Regions from separate parts of the Sporosarcina sp. resist genome, predicted to be linked through region 3. Evidence: riboswitches for the same ligand, from Rfam matches in the RefSeq annotation. Region 3 holds a riboswitch; each other region holds the start of a gene.
The links. A riboswitch is a leader RNA that binds a small molecule or an ion and turns the genes downstream of it on or off. The one in region 3 is predicted to bind S-adenosylmethionine.
Positions count from the first base shown of each region.

Region 1 (3,125 bases), 920 kb from region 3:
GGATTTGGAGTTGAAAAAGTTTTTCAACGTTAGTGGGACGAAATATAGAGAGCTAAACTTGAAAGACAAATTGCTCACAATGACAGATGAAGAGAAAATTAGCTTGCTGTCATCTGACGGTATGTTGATTAAGAGACCAATTGTCTTCGGTGATGGTAAGGTGACTGTCGGATTCAAGGAAGAAGAGTTCGACAAAGTATGGACTAACTGATTTCCTATCTTGTCTTTATTCGAGAAATATGACAGAATTGAAGAGAATGAAACTATTTATTTGGAGGGATACGGAATGAGCACACCAAAAGATCTGCGTTATTCTGAAGAGCATGAATGGGTAAAAGACGAAGGTGGTAACTACCGCATCGGTATTACTCACTTTGCACAATCTGAACTAGGCGATATCGTATTCGTTGAACTTCCATCTGTCGGAGATGACATCAAAGCGGACGAGCCTTTCGGAAGCGTTGAATCTGTTAAGACAGTATCAGAACTTTATGCACCAATCAGCGGAAAAGTAATTGAAGTGAATGAAGGACTTGAAGACAGCCCTGAATTTGTCAATGAATCACCGTATGAAAATGCATGGATGATCGTTGTTGAACCTTCAAATGTTTCTGAACTGGATGAACTTATGTCAGCTGAAGCGTATGAAAAAATGACTGTCGGAGAATAACTAAGACAAGGCGCCGGTACTTTTTCGGCGTTTTTTGCATCTTTATATAAAAAAGAGCGAAGGAGGGGCCTCTTGTGTCGGATGAAAGAGTAATTATCGTCGAGGGCGGTTCGGATAAGAAACGTTTGGCACGAATACTTGTTGAGCCTGTCGAAATTATTTGTACGAACGGCACAGTAAGTCCTTATCGGCTTGAAGAATTGCTTGCACCTTACGAAGAACATGAACTATTTGTCTTCGTTGATGCGGATGAAGATGGAGAAAAGACCCGTGTTTTATTCAAAAGAGAGTTCCCGGCAGCAATCCATTTGTACACAGAAAAGGTTTATCGGGAAGTGGAGACGACCCCATACAAAGTGTTGGCTACAATACTACAAGGTGCGGATTTTAAAATCAGACCGGAATTTCTAATTTAAAGGATGTAGAATTAATGGAAACTTGGACACGCGAACAATGGGAGATGGCTTTGAAAGAGTCTTCAGTGGCAGCGTTTTATTTATATACACCAATGTGTGGAACTTGTGCAGTCGCATCTAAAATGATGGAAGTTATTACCGTCATGAGACCGGGAATACCAATCGGGAAAGCAGATTTGAATTACGTACAAAATATTGCAATTGACTATGAAATCGAAAGCGTTCCTTGCCTTCTTATACAAAAGGATGGCGTTTTAACCCATAAAATTTATGCATTTCAATCAGTACCGTATCTACTTGAAGAAATAGATTGACAATAGATATGGAACTTTGATATACTTCGTCTTAACATTCAATTGAATAGGTCACTCTTATTAAGAGAGGTGGAGGGATAGTGCCCTGCGAAGCCCGGCAACCGTCACGTAAGTGAAATGGTGCCAAGTCACACAAAGCATACGCTTTGAAAGATGAGAGATTGGACAACGTTTATTTTCGATAACGTCAAGCCTTTCTGCCCGTCTGCAGGAAGGCTTTTTTGTATTGAAAAGCGGAAGGCGCCGCTCAGCCCCGACAGGCACAAGTCAGATTGCGAAGGGGGCGTACCTAAGCCACCACAGCGAACTGCCTTGTGACCCGAGGGGGTGGCGCCTGAAGCTAGACAAAATTAGTAACAAAACAATTTTTCTGAGGTGAAAAAAATGATTTATTTAACGGATATAAATAAACGATACGGTGAAGGGCCAGGCAGTATTTCAGCAGTCGAAAATGTATCGCTTGAAATTACTGACGGTGAGATTTTTGGAGTCATCGGCTATAGTGGGGCAGGAAAAAGTACGTTGATTCGACTACTGAACGGTCTTGAAATGCCAACGTCAGGTAGCGTTAAAATAGGAAGTCTAGAAATATCAGCAATTAAAGGGAAAGAGCTAAGGGAAGCACGACAAAAAGTGAGTATGATTTTCCAACACTTTAACTTACTGTGGTCTAGAACAGTGAAGGAGAATATCGCTTTCCCTCTTGAAATCGCGGGTGTACGAAAAGCCGAGCGTGATAAGAAAGTGGCGGAACTGATTGAATTAGTTGGTTTGGCTGGTCGCGAAAATGCATATCCATCCGAATTGTCTGGAGGTCAGAAACAGCGCGTAGGGATTGCTCGTGCGCTTGCAAACGACCCTGAAGTCCTTCTTTGTGACGAAGCGACTTCAGCCCTTGATCCAGAAACAACGGATTCAATACTAGACCTTCTAACAGGAATTAATGAACGACTTGGACTGACAATTGTGCTTATCACACATGAAATGCACGTTATCCGGAAAATTTGCCACAGAGTTGCAGTTATGGAGGCAGGGAAAGTTGTTGAGTTGGGAGATGTCCTGGATGTGTTCCAATCACCGAAGGAACCGATCACAAAGCGGTTTGTCTCTCAAGTGACGGAACCCGTGGAGGCGAAGCAGGCAATGGCGCATATTAAGGAAGAATTTCCTGCCGGCACGCTTATCAAGCTTGTATTTGTAGGGGAGCGGACAGAACAACCTGTCCTCGCAAGTCTTATTCGGAAATTCACTGTCGATGTGAATATCGTGCAGGGAAACATATCCCATACACATGGCGGGGCATACGGCACACTGATACTTCAGTTGCTTGGAGATTCCTCAATCATTGAGGAAGCAATTCAATACCTCAATGAAAATGATGTTCAGACGGAGGTGATCGGTAATGATTGAAAACCTTTTTCCGAATGTCGACTGGACTAAAATGTGGGAAGCAACAGTGGAAACACTCTATATGACTGCGGTTTCTACATTGTTCACTTTAGTTATTGGGTTAGGACTTGGAATTTTACTCTTCCTATCTAGTCCCGGTCAACTTTGGTCGAATAAGTTGGTCAATATTATATCAGGAGCATTCGTCAATATTTTTAGATCCATTCCGTTTATCATATTAATCATTTTACTTATTCCGTTTACGAAATTTCTTCTTGGTACAATCCGCGGACCGGATGCAGCGATGCCGGCACTTATTATTGGAGCGGCTCCGTT
Region 1 covers NZ_CP060287.1:968,405-971,529, forward strand. Annotated here, with positions in the region: gene H7992_RS04785 (arsenate reductase family protein) at 1-211, shown strand, start outside; gene gcvH (glycine cleavage system protein GcvH) at 287-670, shown strand; gene H7992_RS04795 (toprim domain-containing protein) at 745-1,086, shown strand; gene H7992_RS04800 (thioredoxin family protein) at 1,101-1,400, shown strand; SAM riboswitch class I at 1,455-1,560, shown strand; gene H7992_RS04805 (methionine ABC transporter ATP-binding protein) at 1,785-2,810, shown strand; gene H7992_RS04810 (methionine ABC transporter permease) at 2,803-3,125, shown strand, end outside.
Region 1: another riboswitch for S-adenosylmethionine. It lies ahead of H7992_RS04805 (methionine ABC transporter ATP-binding protein); the one in region 3 lies ahead of H7992_RS00200 (methionine ABC transporter ATP-binding protein).

Region 2 (3,125 bases), 530 kb from region 3:
GCAAACACTTGCTTCAAATCTGCGATCAAATCGTCAGCCTTTTCGACTCCGACAGAGAAACGTAAAAGTCGGTCGCAGACGCCACGTCGTATTCGTTCTTCACGAGGAATATCGGCATGTGTTTGCGTTGCAGGGTAAGTGATGAAACTTTCCACTCCACCAAGACTTTCCGCAAATGTAATGAGCTGCAGATTTTCAAGGAATGGCCCGACCGATTCACTATCGTTCAGCCGAAATGATAGCATTCCACCTTTTCCTGGATAGAGAACGTCCGTAACAAGTGGTTCATCTTTCAAATAATTGACGATTATTTTCGCGTTTTCATCATGCTGTTTCATTCTTAAATGCAGTGTTTTCAGCCCTCTGATGATTAGCCAAGAATCGGAAGGGGAGAGGACTGCGCCGATAGCATTATGGTTGGCGGCAAGTTGTTCGCAAAGTTTTTCACCTTTTGCAACGACAAGTCCCGCGAGGACATCGTTATGTCCACCGATATATTTCGTTGCGCTGTGCATGACAATGTCAGCCCCGAATTCAATCGGTCTCTGGAAATAAGGCGTTAAAAATGTATTGTCAACAATCAACAGTAAATCATGCTTTTGAGCCAGTTCTGCATACTGCCGAATATCAAATTCTTGCATGAGTGGATTGGTCGGTGTTTCTATGAAGAGCGCTTTTGTCTTCGAAGTGATCAACTTTTCGGTCTCGTTCACATCGGCGAAACTCGTATACGTTGTACCGATTGAATAAACGTCGGAATACTGTTCGAGCAAGCGATATGTGCCACCGTAAATATCTTCTGGGACAATCAATTCATCTCCAGGACGGAACAGCGTTAAGATAAGCTGAATCGCCGCCATACCAGAACTGCATGCATACCCTGCATCACCGCTCTCTAAGTTTGCAATTCCATCTTCCAATATGGAGCGGGTTGGATTTTTTGTCCGTGTGTAGTCGTAGCCAGTCGATTGACCGAGCCCCTTATGTTTGTACGCAGTTGATAAATAAATCGGAGGGTTGACAGCGCCCGTCTTCGGATCACTGTTGTTGCCTAATTGGACTAGGATTGTATTCAAACTTTGTTTTGTCATTGTAGTCACCCTTTTCTTTTAGATTACAAAAGGGGACCCTCTATAAGAAGAGGGTCCCCGAAATATCGTAGACTATCTTCTTATCTTCTAGGGAAATGAACACCTAAAGGAATTAGCACCGTACCTGAACAGGCTGGTTGCTGAGACGTCATAGGGCCAATCCCTCGGTCTCTCTTGATAAGAATCAAATTATGGAATTATGTGAAAAGAACAATTTCAATAACTTTATCATGACATGGAAAATAAAACAAGAGCGAATTATTAAAATCTGTCTTTCAGCAGCTGCATCCGTTGATTGAATAGACTTGGATATGATAAAAAGCCAAGCAATACACTTGTCACTGCAGCGGTCGTCAATAATAGGAATATGATGAGCAATTGGAACTGAACCGCTTGGATGGGGTCCGCACCTGCGATGATTTGACCACTCATCATACCTGGAAGTTGAACCAAGCCCATTGTCTTCTGACTTTCGATTGTCGGGATCATGCTTGCCTTGATTGCGTTGATGAGTTGTCTATGAATGGCCTGTTTTGGCGTTCCACCGAGAGAAAGGATGAGTTCGGTTTCATCACGATGCGTTTCAATCTCAGCTGTGAACCGGTTAAGGAATAGGATTGATAGCACCATTGAGTTGCCAATCACCATGCCGCTAATTGAAATGATGTATTGTGCGGTTGGCGGTACGATTTGAAAGCCTAGTAGAATACTCTGGGTTAGTACTTCTACAAAAAGTAATGTGACCGCGATTTTCCAAGTGATTCCCTTGATTGCTTTTCCTTTCTTACGGGTGTTTTGTGTTGCCGCTGCAATCATTAATGTAACCATTAACAAAATGTACAATATGTTTTCAGAATCGAAGACAAATTTAAGAATATAGCCGACCATAAGCAATTGGATAATGGACCGAATTGTCGCAATGATTGTGTCTTTTTCCAAATCTAAACGTAGAGTCTTTGATAGTAGTAAAGGTATGATTACAAATATAAGTGTAATGGATAACGTAAGATAGCTCATTCTACGCCTCCTTGCACAAACTGCTTCACAAATTCATTTGTTGGTGATTTCAATAAGTCACTTTCGCCAGTTTCAATGACTTGACCATTCATTAGAACCCAAGTGTAATCTCCAATTGATAAGGCTTGTTCTAAATTATGTGTTATCCAGATGATGGTTGTGCCATACACCCGGTTAATCTTGACGATTAATTCTTCGATTTCATGTAAAGATGTTCGGTCCAAGGCGGATGTGATTTCATCCAGTAATAGGATTTCAGAGCGGTTGATTAGTGTGCGAGCAATGGATACTTTTTGACGCTGACCACCGGATAATTCATTGGTTTTACGATGTAAAAATTGCACATCTAATCCGACGTCTTCTAGAATTTTAATGGCATCCTGTTCAGGCAATTTTTTACCTTGAAGTTCCATAGGGAGAGCTAAGTTATGATAGACGGTGCCTTTAATCATTGGTGCGCTTTGAAGTGCGATTCCGACATGGCGGCGTAGTTCAACGGGTTCATATGTGGAAATGAGTTTATCGTGAATGAAAATATCTCCTGAAGTAGATGAGATCAGCCCGTTACATAATTTAAGCAATGTTGTTTTTCCTGCTCCAGAAGGGCCGACGAGCGTTGTGATTTTCCCTTCCGGAAAGGAGCCCGTAATATTTTTTAAAATATGTACGTCACCAATGGAATAATTGGCGTCATGAAAGTGTAGGGCGGGTTTATAAAAATTGGACATTACATTCTCTCCTACCAGTTTCTTATTTATAATAATTCTAATCTAGGTAGTTTTGTCATGCAAGGAAAATCTATTGCAATTCCAAAAAATGTTTGTTACTATATCGTTAATCGATATAGCGATAAGCGATATAGTGAGAAGGTGAAAGAATGATAAAACAGCCAGAAAGTTTTTTACCATTGTCGCAGGCAACATATTATATTTTACTGTCCTTAAGGGAAGTACGTCATGGATATGCCATTATGCAGGACGTAGAAAAAATAAGTCGGGGGGAAGTTACAATGGGTCC
Region 2 covers NZ_CP060287.1:576,112-579,236, forward strand. Annotated here, with positions in the region: gene H7992_RS02860 (methionine biosynthesis PLP-dependent protein) at 1-1,091, opposite strand, end outside; SAM riboswitch class I at 1,169-1,275, opposite strand; gene fetB (ABC transporter permease) at 1,353-2,108, opposite strand; gene H7992_RS02870 (ABC transporter ATP-binding protein) at 2,105-2,836, opposite strand; gene H7992_RS02875 (PadR family transcriptional regulator) at 2,986-3,125, shown strand, end outside.
Region 2: another riboswitch for S-adenosylmethionine. It lies ahead of H7992_RS02860 (methionine biosynthesis PLP-dependent protein); the one in region 3 lies ahead of H7992_RS00200 (methionine ABC transporter ATP-binding protein).

Region 3 (3,125 bases):
TTGTCTGGTCTGTACCTAGCGAACTGAATACAACGTCCATTCCAGCAACGGCATCCGAAACTGCTACAACATCACGGACATCACCTTGGATAATCGTCAACCTATCATGTGGCGCCAATTTCTCAGGTGAACGGACAAGTACCGTCACTTCATGCCCTTCTGCTAATGCTAATTTTAGGACTTCCCCACCCACACGCCCTGTTGCCCCAAACAATGCGATTTTCATAAGAAACATCTCCATTCTATAAATTACTTTCTCATTTTATTAATAAATAAACGCCCGTAAATAGTAAAATACCATATGTGAAGATCCGAAAGGTCTTTTGACTGATATGACGGAATAGTAGTTGTCCTAGATACAATCCAACAAATACTAGCGGCAGTGCCATTCCGATTGAGGTCCAGATACCTTTATTTGTACCAACAAAAAGCACTTGAATGAGTAGACTAACGGAATAGATGAATAAATAAAACGCGAGTGTCGTTGCACGTAATGTTTCTTTTTGCATAGCTGTTCCTGCAAAGTAGAGCAAAAGCGGCGGACCTGGCATGCCAATTCCTGTCGTCAATGTACCGGATAATCCGCCAACAACAAAGTCCCCACGTTTAGTTCTCTTAATTCGAAGGTTCAGGACAAGCAGCAGTGTTAGCAAAAGAAGAACAATGCCTATGCCCGTTTTCAATTTGTTGATATCCGCCGAAATGAACAAAATGATACCAATTGGCAGTCCAGATAAGCTCCCGATTATCAACTTTTTTAATAGGTCTGTATCCACATCTTTACGTATTTTAGCAATAAGTGCGCTCGAAATAACAAGCGACAAAACTAGGTTTATCTGAATGGCCTCCATCGGATTGAAAATCATGAGTAGAAAAGGTGTCGCCATGATCGAAAAACCAAATCCTGTACTTGTCTGTAAAATGGACGCAAAAAGTATAATGCTAATAAATATAAAAATTGTCATTCTCACACCGCTTTCTCTATCACTTTAAGTGTATCAGAATTCTGAAATTGTTTACGACTATTAGTAATCTGAATTATTTTACTTTAGTAAATTCATTGACTTTACCTAATTTGCACACTAGAGTTAGATTCAATTCTTGCAACAATCGAATAGCACTACATCACTTTCTTATCCAGAGAGATCGAGGGACAGGCCCTATGACATCTCGGCAACAGGTTCATGACCAATGAACACTGTGCCAACTCCTACAGACGCGTATGCGTTTGGAAGATGAGAACGAGATGGCTTCTTTTATTAGAATCCTTCTTTTTCTTATCTATTTTAAGAAAAAGAGGGATTTTTTTCGTTCTTACAACTATCTAGCTTCAGCGGCCAGATGCTCGGGGTCACAAGTCATTTTGCTAGTTGCATCCGTTGTCCGCACAGAATTAACGAAGTACTTAGGGGGTCAATACATGATTGAATTTAAAAATGCATCCAAGACGTTCGCCCTTGGGAAGCGTGAGGTACATGCGGTAAAAGATGTTTCTCTTTTCGTTGAAAAAGGTGAAATTTTCGGCATCATCGGTTTTAGCGGCGCTGGAAAAAGCACATTGCTACGGTTAGTAAATATGCTTGAACGCCCGACTTCAGGCTCTGTTTTCATTCGAGACATCGACGTCAGTACATTATCCTCAAAAGATTTACGGACGCAACGTCGCAACATCGGCATGATTTTTCAGAACTTCAACTTGCTGAACTCACGGACAGTTGCAGGAAACATCGCGTATCCTTTGAAACTTGGCGGAATGCAAAAAAAAGCAATTGCGGAACGCGTCGAGGAATTATTGGACTTCGTTGGCCTGGCCGATAAAGCTAAAGATTATCCGGACCAACTATCAGGAGGGCAAAAGCAACGCGTAGGTATAGCCAGAGCACTCGCCACTTCACCAGACATCCTAATCTGTGATGAAGCCACATCTGCACTAGATCCTGATACGACCGCCGATATACTGCGGTTGTTGAAAAAGGTGAATAAGGATTTGGGTATTACAATCCTCCTTATCACACATGAAATGCATGTTATTCAAACAATTTGCGACAAAGTAGCGGTCATGGAAAATGGAGAAGTAATCGAAACAGGTGATGTTTTTGAAACATTTACTGATCCTCAACATTCGACAACACAACGATTCATCCAATCCGTGCAGCAGGATCTACCTTCAGAAAAATTGATTAATGAGTGGCAATCAAAAGGTGGTACCAAGTTATATCGAGTTATTTTCAAAGGAGATATTGCAAGTGATCCTGTTCTTTCAAAAGTTACACGTAAACATGATGTTGATTTCAACATCGTTTACGGTTCAGTTCGAGAATTACAGGAACGATTTTTTGGCAATCTACTTGTTTCATTTGAAGGAGAAACGGATGCTGTAAGCCATGTATTAAAAGAACTTGAATTAATTGTAGACATAGAGGAGGTCCTACAAGATGAACGTTGATTGGCTTACATTTTGGCCCCGGATTGTAGAAGCAACCGGTGAAACACTGATCATGGTAATCGCCACTCTCGTTTTTGGTTCCATTTTTGGAATTGCAATTGGCCTGCTATTATTTGTCACTAGGCAAAATAATATTTTGGAAAACAAACTTGTTTCTCAAATATTAAATATAGTCATTAACATCGTTCGGCCTGTTCCGTTCATCATCTTCTTAGTAGCCATTTCACAACTGACAAGATTAGTTGTCGGGACAACAATCGGAACCGCAGCAGCCATTTTTCCGATGACAATTGTTGCAACATTCGTCATTGCCCGAGTTGTTGAAAATAACTTGGTCAGCATTGATCCTGGCGTTATTGAAGCAGCACAGGCAATGGGTGCAAGCCCTCTTCGGATTATCTTCACGGTTTTGATACCAGAAGCATTGGGTCCACTTATTTTAGGACTTACCTTCGTTTCCGTCAGTCTGATCGATTTCTCGGCAGTTGCCGGAACAGTTGGCGGCGGAGGTCTTGGACATGTCGCGATGACATACGGTTATCAACGGTTCGACGGTAGTGTCATGCTCGTTACGGTCGTCATTTTAATCATCATGGTGCAATTAGCACAATGGCTTGGCAATACACTTTCTAAAAAAATCATGCGTCGGTAATCTGGGAAAAGTGCAAGATGCCTGGAG
Region 3 covers NZ_CP060287.1:44,571-47,695, reverse strand. Annotated here, with positions in the region: gene H7992_RS00210 (NAD(P)-dependent oxidoreductase) at 1-226, opposite strand, end outside; gene H7992_RS00205 (sulfite exporter TauE/SafE family protein) at 258-965, opposite strand; SAM riboswitch class I at 1,131-1,242, shown strand; gene H7992_RS00200 (methionine ABC transporter ATP-binding protein) at 1,421-2,446, shown strand; gene H7992_RS00195 (methionine ABC transporter permease) at 2,436-3,098, shown strand.

Region 4 (3,125 bases), 1.2 Mb from region 3:
TGCTGGACGAAGGTCAAACAGTCCACGCGTAAGCTCAACAAGTTTACTTTCCTCGACTGTGCCTGTTCCAAATGTATCGATAGAAATCGATACAGGTTGTGCAACACCGATTGCATAAGCAAGTTGCACTTCACATCGATCTGCAAGTCCTGCAGCGACAATGTTCTTCGCAACATAACGTGCCGCATATGAAGCCGAGCGGTCCACTTTCGTCGCATCTTTCCCAGAAAACGCACCGCCGCCATGACGCGCATAACCACCGTACGTGTCAACGATGATTTTACGGCCAGTAAGACCTGCATCTCCTTGAGGTCCCCCTATTACGAAGCGGCCAGTTGGGTTGATGAAGTACTTCGTGTCTTCATCGATTAAATCAGTTGGTACAACCGGGTTTATGACGAATTCTTTAATATCACGCTGAATTTGCTCAAGTGTTATTTCAGGGTGATGTTGCGCTGAAATAACAATTGTATCGATGCGTACTGGTTTATTGTTTTCATCATATTCAACAGTCACTTGTGTTTTTCCATCTGGACGCAGATACGTAAGGGTTTCATCTTTGCGTACTTGTGCAAGTCGGAATGATAATTTATGAGCTAGGCTAATTGGTAACGGCATCAGTTCCGGTGTTTCATTACAAGCGTAACCGAACATCAAACCTTGGTCACCAGCTCCAATTGCTTCAAGTTCATCATCTGTCATCGAACCTTCACGCGCTTCAAGTGCTTGGTCAACGCCTGCAGCGATGTCGGCTGATTGTTCATCGATCGCAGTCAAAACTGCAGATGTTTCCCAATCAAATCCGTATTTCGCGCGTACATAACCAATTTCTTTAACAGTTTCACGCACAACTTTCGGGATATCGACATATGTTGTCGTCGTAATTTCTCCTGCAACGAGGACAAGTCCTGTTGTAATTGTCGTTTCACATGCAACACGTGCATTTGGATCTTCTGCCAATATAGCATCTAGAATAGCATCCGAAATTTGGTCACACATTTTGTCCGGGTGTCCTTCAGTTACCGATTCTGAAGTAAATAGTCGGCGATTTGTCATGTTATTTCCTCCTTATATCCTACGAGATTGATACGGTACTCATATGTCCCATGTAGAGTCTTTTCTAAATGAAAAGACTACAAGCCATTGCGAGCTCTATACACGAGGATTAAGGGCGATATCATATAAAAAGCCCTTCGCTCACGTAATAATACATGAGGAAAGGCATGATTTCATAAGCACCTTTCACTCTTATCATACAAGGACTGTGCCTTGCTACAGGTTTGGCACCTTCGCGCAGACAAAACGTCTGTGCAGGTTGCCGGGTTTCATAGGGCCTGACCCCTCCACCAGCTCGGGATAAGAGTATCCGTTCAACTATATATGCTACGAAAAATCTTGTTGCATGTCAAATCTTTTTACCCATTTTGCGTATAAATCCTTGAGGTTTGAATTAGTATAGATTATTATTCTTAATGTGTTATACTAATTCAATAATGTGATGACACCCAATTGATTGGGACTATATGCAAAGGACGGTACATACTTATGATATCTGCGAAAATTAGTGATGACCTCAACAAACTTCTTTCTGGGAAAAATGTAAAAGTTCAACTTTCAGTTCCACAACTTGTTGAAAAAGCGATTTCACGTGGTGAAGCTCAATTGACATCAGACGGAGCGGTTACAGCTCAGACAGGCAAATATACAGGTCGTTCACCTAAGGACAAATACATTGTTGAGGAAGCGTCCTCCAAAGACAAAATCGATTGGGGCAACGTCAATCGTCCAATCTCTTCTGAAATTTTCGATTCATTATATAATAAAGTAATTACTCATTTGAGAACAAAAGACGAACTGTTCGTCTTCAAAGGTTTTGCAGGCGCAGATCCAGCTTCACGACTATCCATTCAAGTTGTGAATGAATTTGCATGGCATAACCTGTTTGTTCACAACTTGTTCATCCGCCCAACTGAAGAAGAACTAGTACAACATGAATCACAATTTACAATCGTTTCGGCTCCTTCATTTAAAGCTGATCCTGTGGTCGATGGTACGAATTCAGAGACATTCATTATCGTATCAATGGAAAAACGTATTGTTCTTATCGGTGGAACTGAATACGCTGGCGAAATGAAAAAATCAATCTTCTCAATCATGAACTACTTACTTCCTGAAAATGGAATTATGCCGATGCACTGTTCGGCAAACGTTGGTGAAGACGGTGATGTTGCCCTATTTTTCGGTCTTTCTGGAACAGGTAAAACAACACTTTCGGCAGATGCAAACCGTAAATTAATCGGCGATGACGAGCATGGCTGGTCTGACACTGGTGTCTTCAATATCGAAGGCGGTTGCTATGCAAAATGTATTAATTTATCACAAGAAAAAGAACCTGAAATTTTTGGTGCAATTCGTTTTGGTTCCGTACTAGAAAACGTTGTCGTCGATCCGGAAACACGCATTCCTGACTACGATGATGGTTCATTAACTGAAAACACGCGTGCAGCTTATCCTATCCAAGCAATTGATAACATCGTTGACCCTTCTGTTGCTGGTCATCCGAAAACGATTGTATTCTTAACGGCAGATGCGTTTGGCGTGCTACCTCCAATCTCGAAGTTAACAAAAGAACAAGCAATGTATCACTTCCTAAGCGGGTTCACTTCGAAGCTTGCCGGAACTGAGCGTGGTATCACATCACCTGAAGCAACGTTCTCAACGTGCTTCGGTTCACCTTTCCTTCCACTTCCAGCGACAGTATACGCTGAAATGCTTGGGAAGAAAATTGATGAACATGATGCACAAGTATTCCTTGTTAACACAGGCTGGACTGGCGGTGTCTACGGCGTTGGTAAGCGTATGGATCTTAAATACACACGCACTATGGTACAGGCAGCTCTTGCTGGAGAATTGAACAACATTGAAACAGAAACTAACGGCGTATTCGGCCTCGAAATGCCTACATTCATTGAAGGTGTTCCAACAGAAGTGTTGAACCCGCGCAATGCATGGGCAGACGGCGAAGCATACGATGTAAAAGCAAATGAATTGGCAAACATGTTCCATGAAAACTTTAAAAAATTCGGTATGGTTTCTGAAGAGATTACGCTTAAAGGCGGACCGAT
Region 4 covers NZ_CP060287.1:1,200,727-1,203,851, reverse strand. Annotated here, with positions in the region: gene metK (methionine adenosyltransferase) at 1-1,056, opposite strand, end outside; SAM riboswitch class I at 1,246-1,363, opposite strand; gene pckA (phosphoenolpyruvate carboxykinase (ATP)) at 1,546-3,125, shown strand, end outside.
Region 4: another riboswitch for S-adenosylmethionine. It lies ahead of metK (methionine adenosyltransferase); the one in region 3 lies ahead of H7992_RS00200 (methionine ABC transporter ATP-binding protein).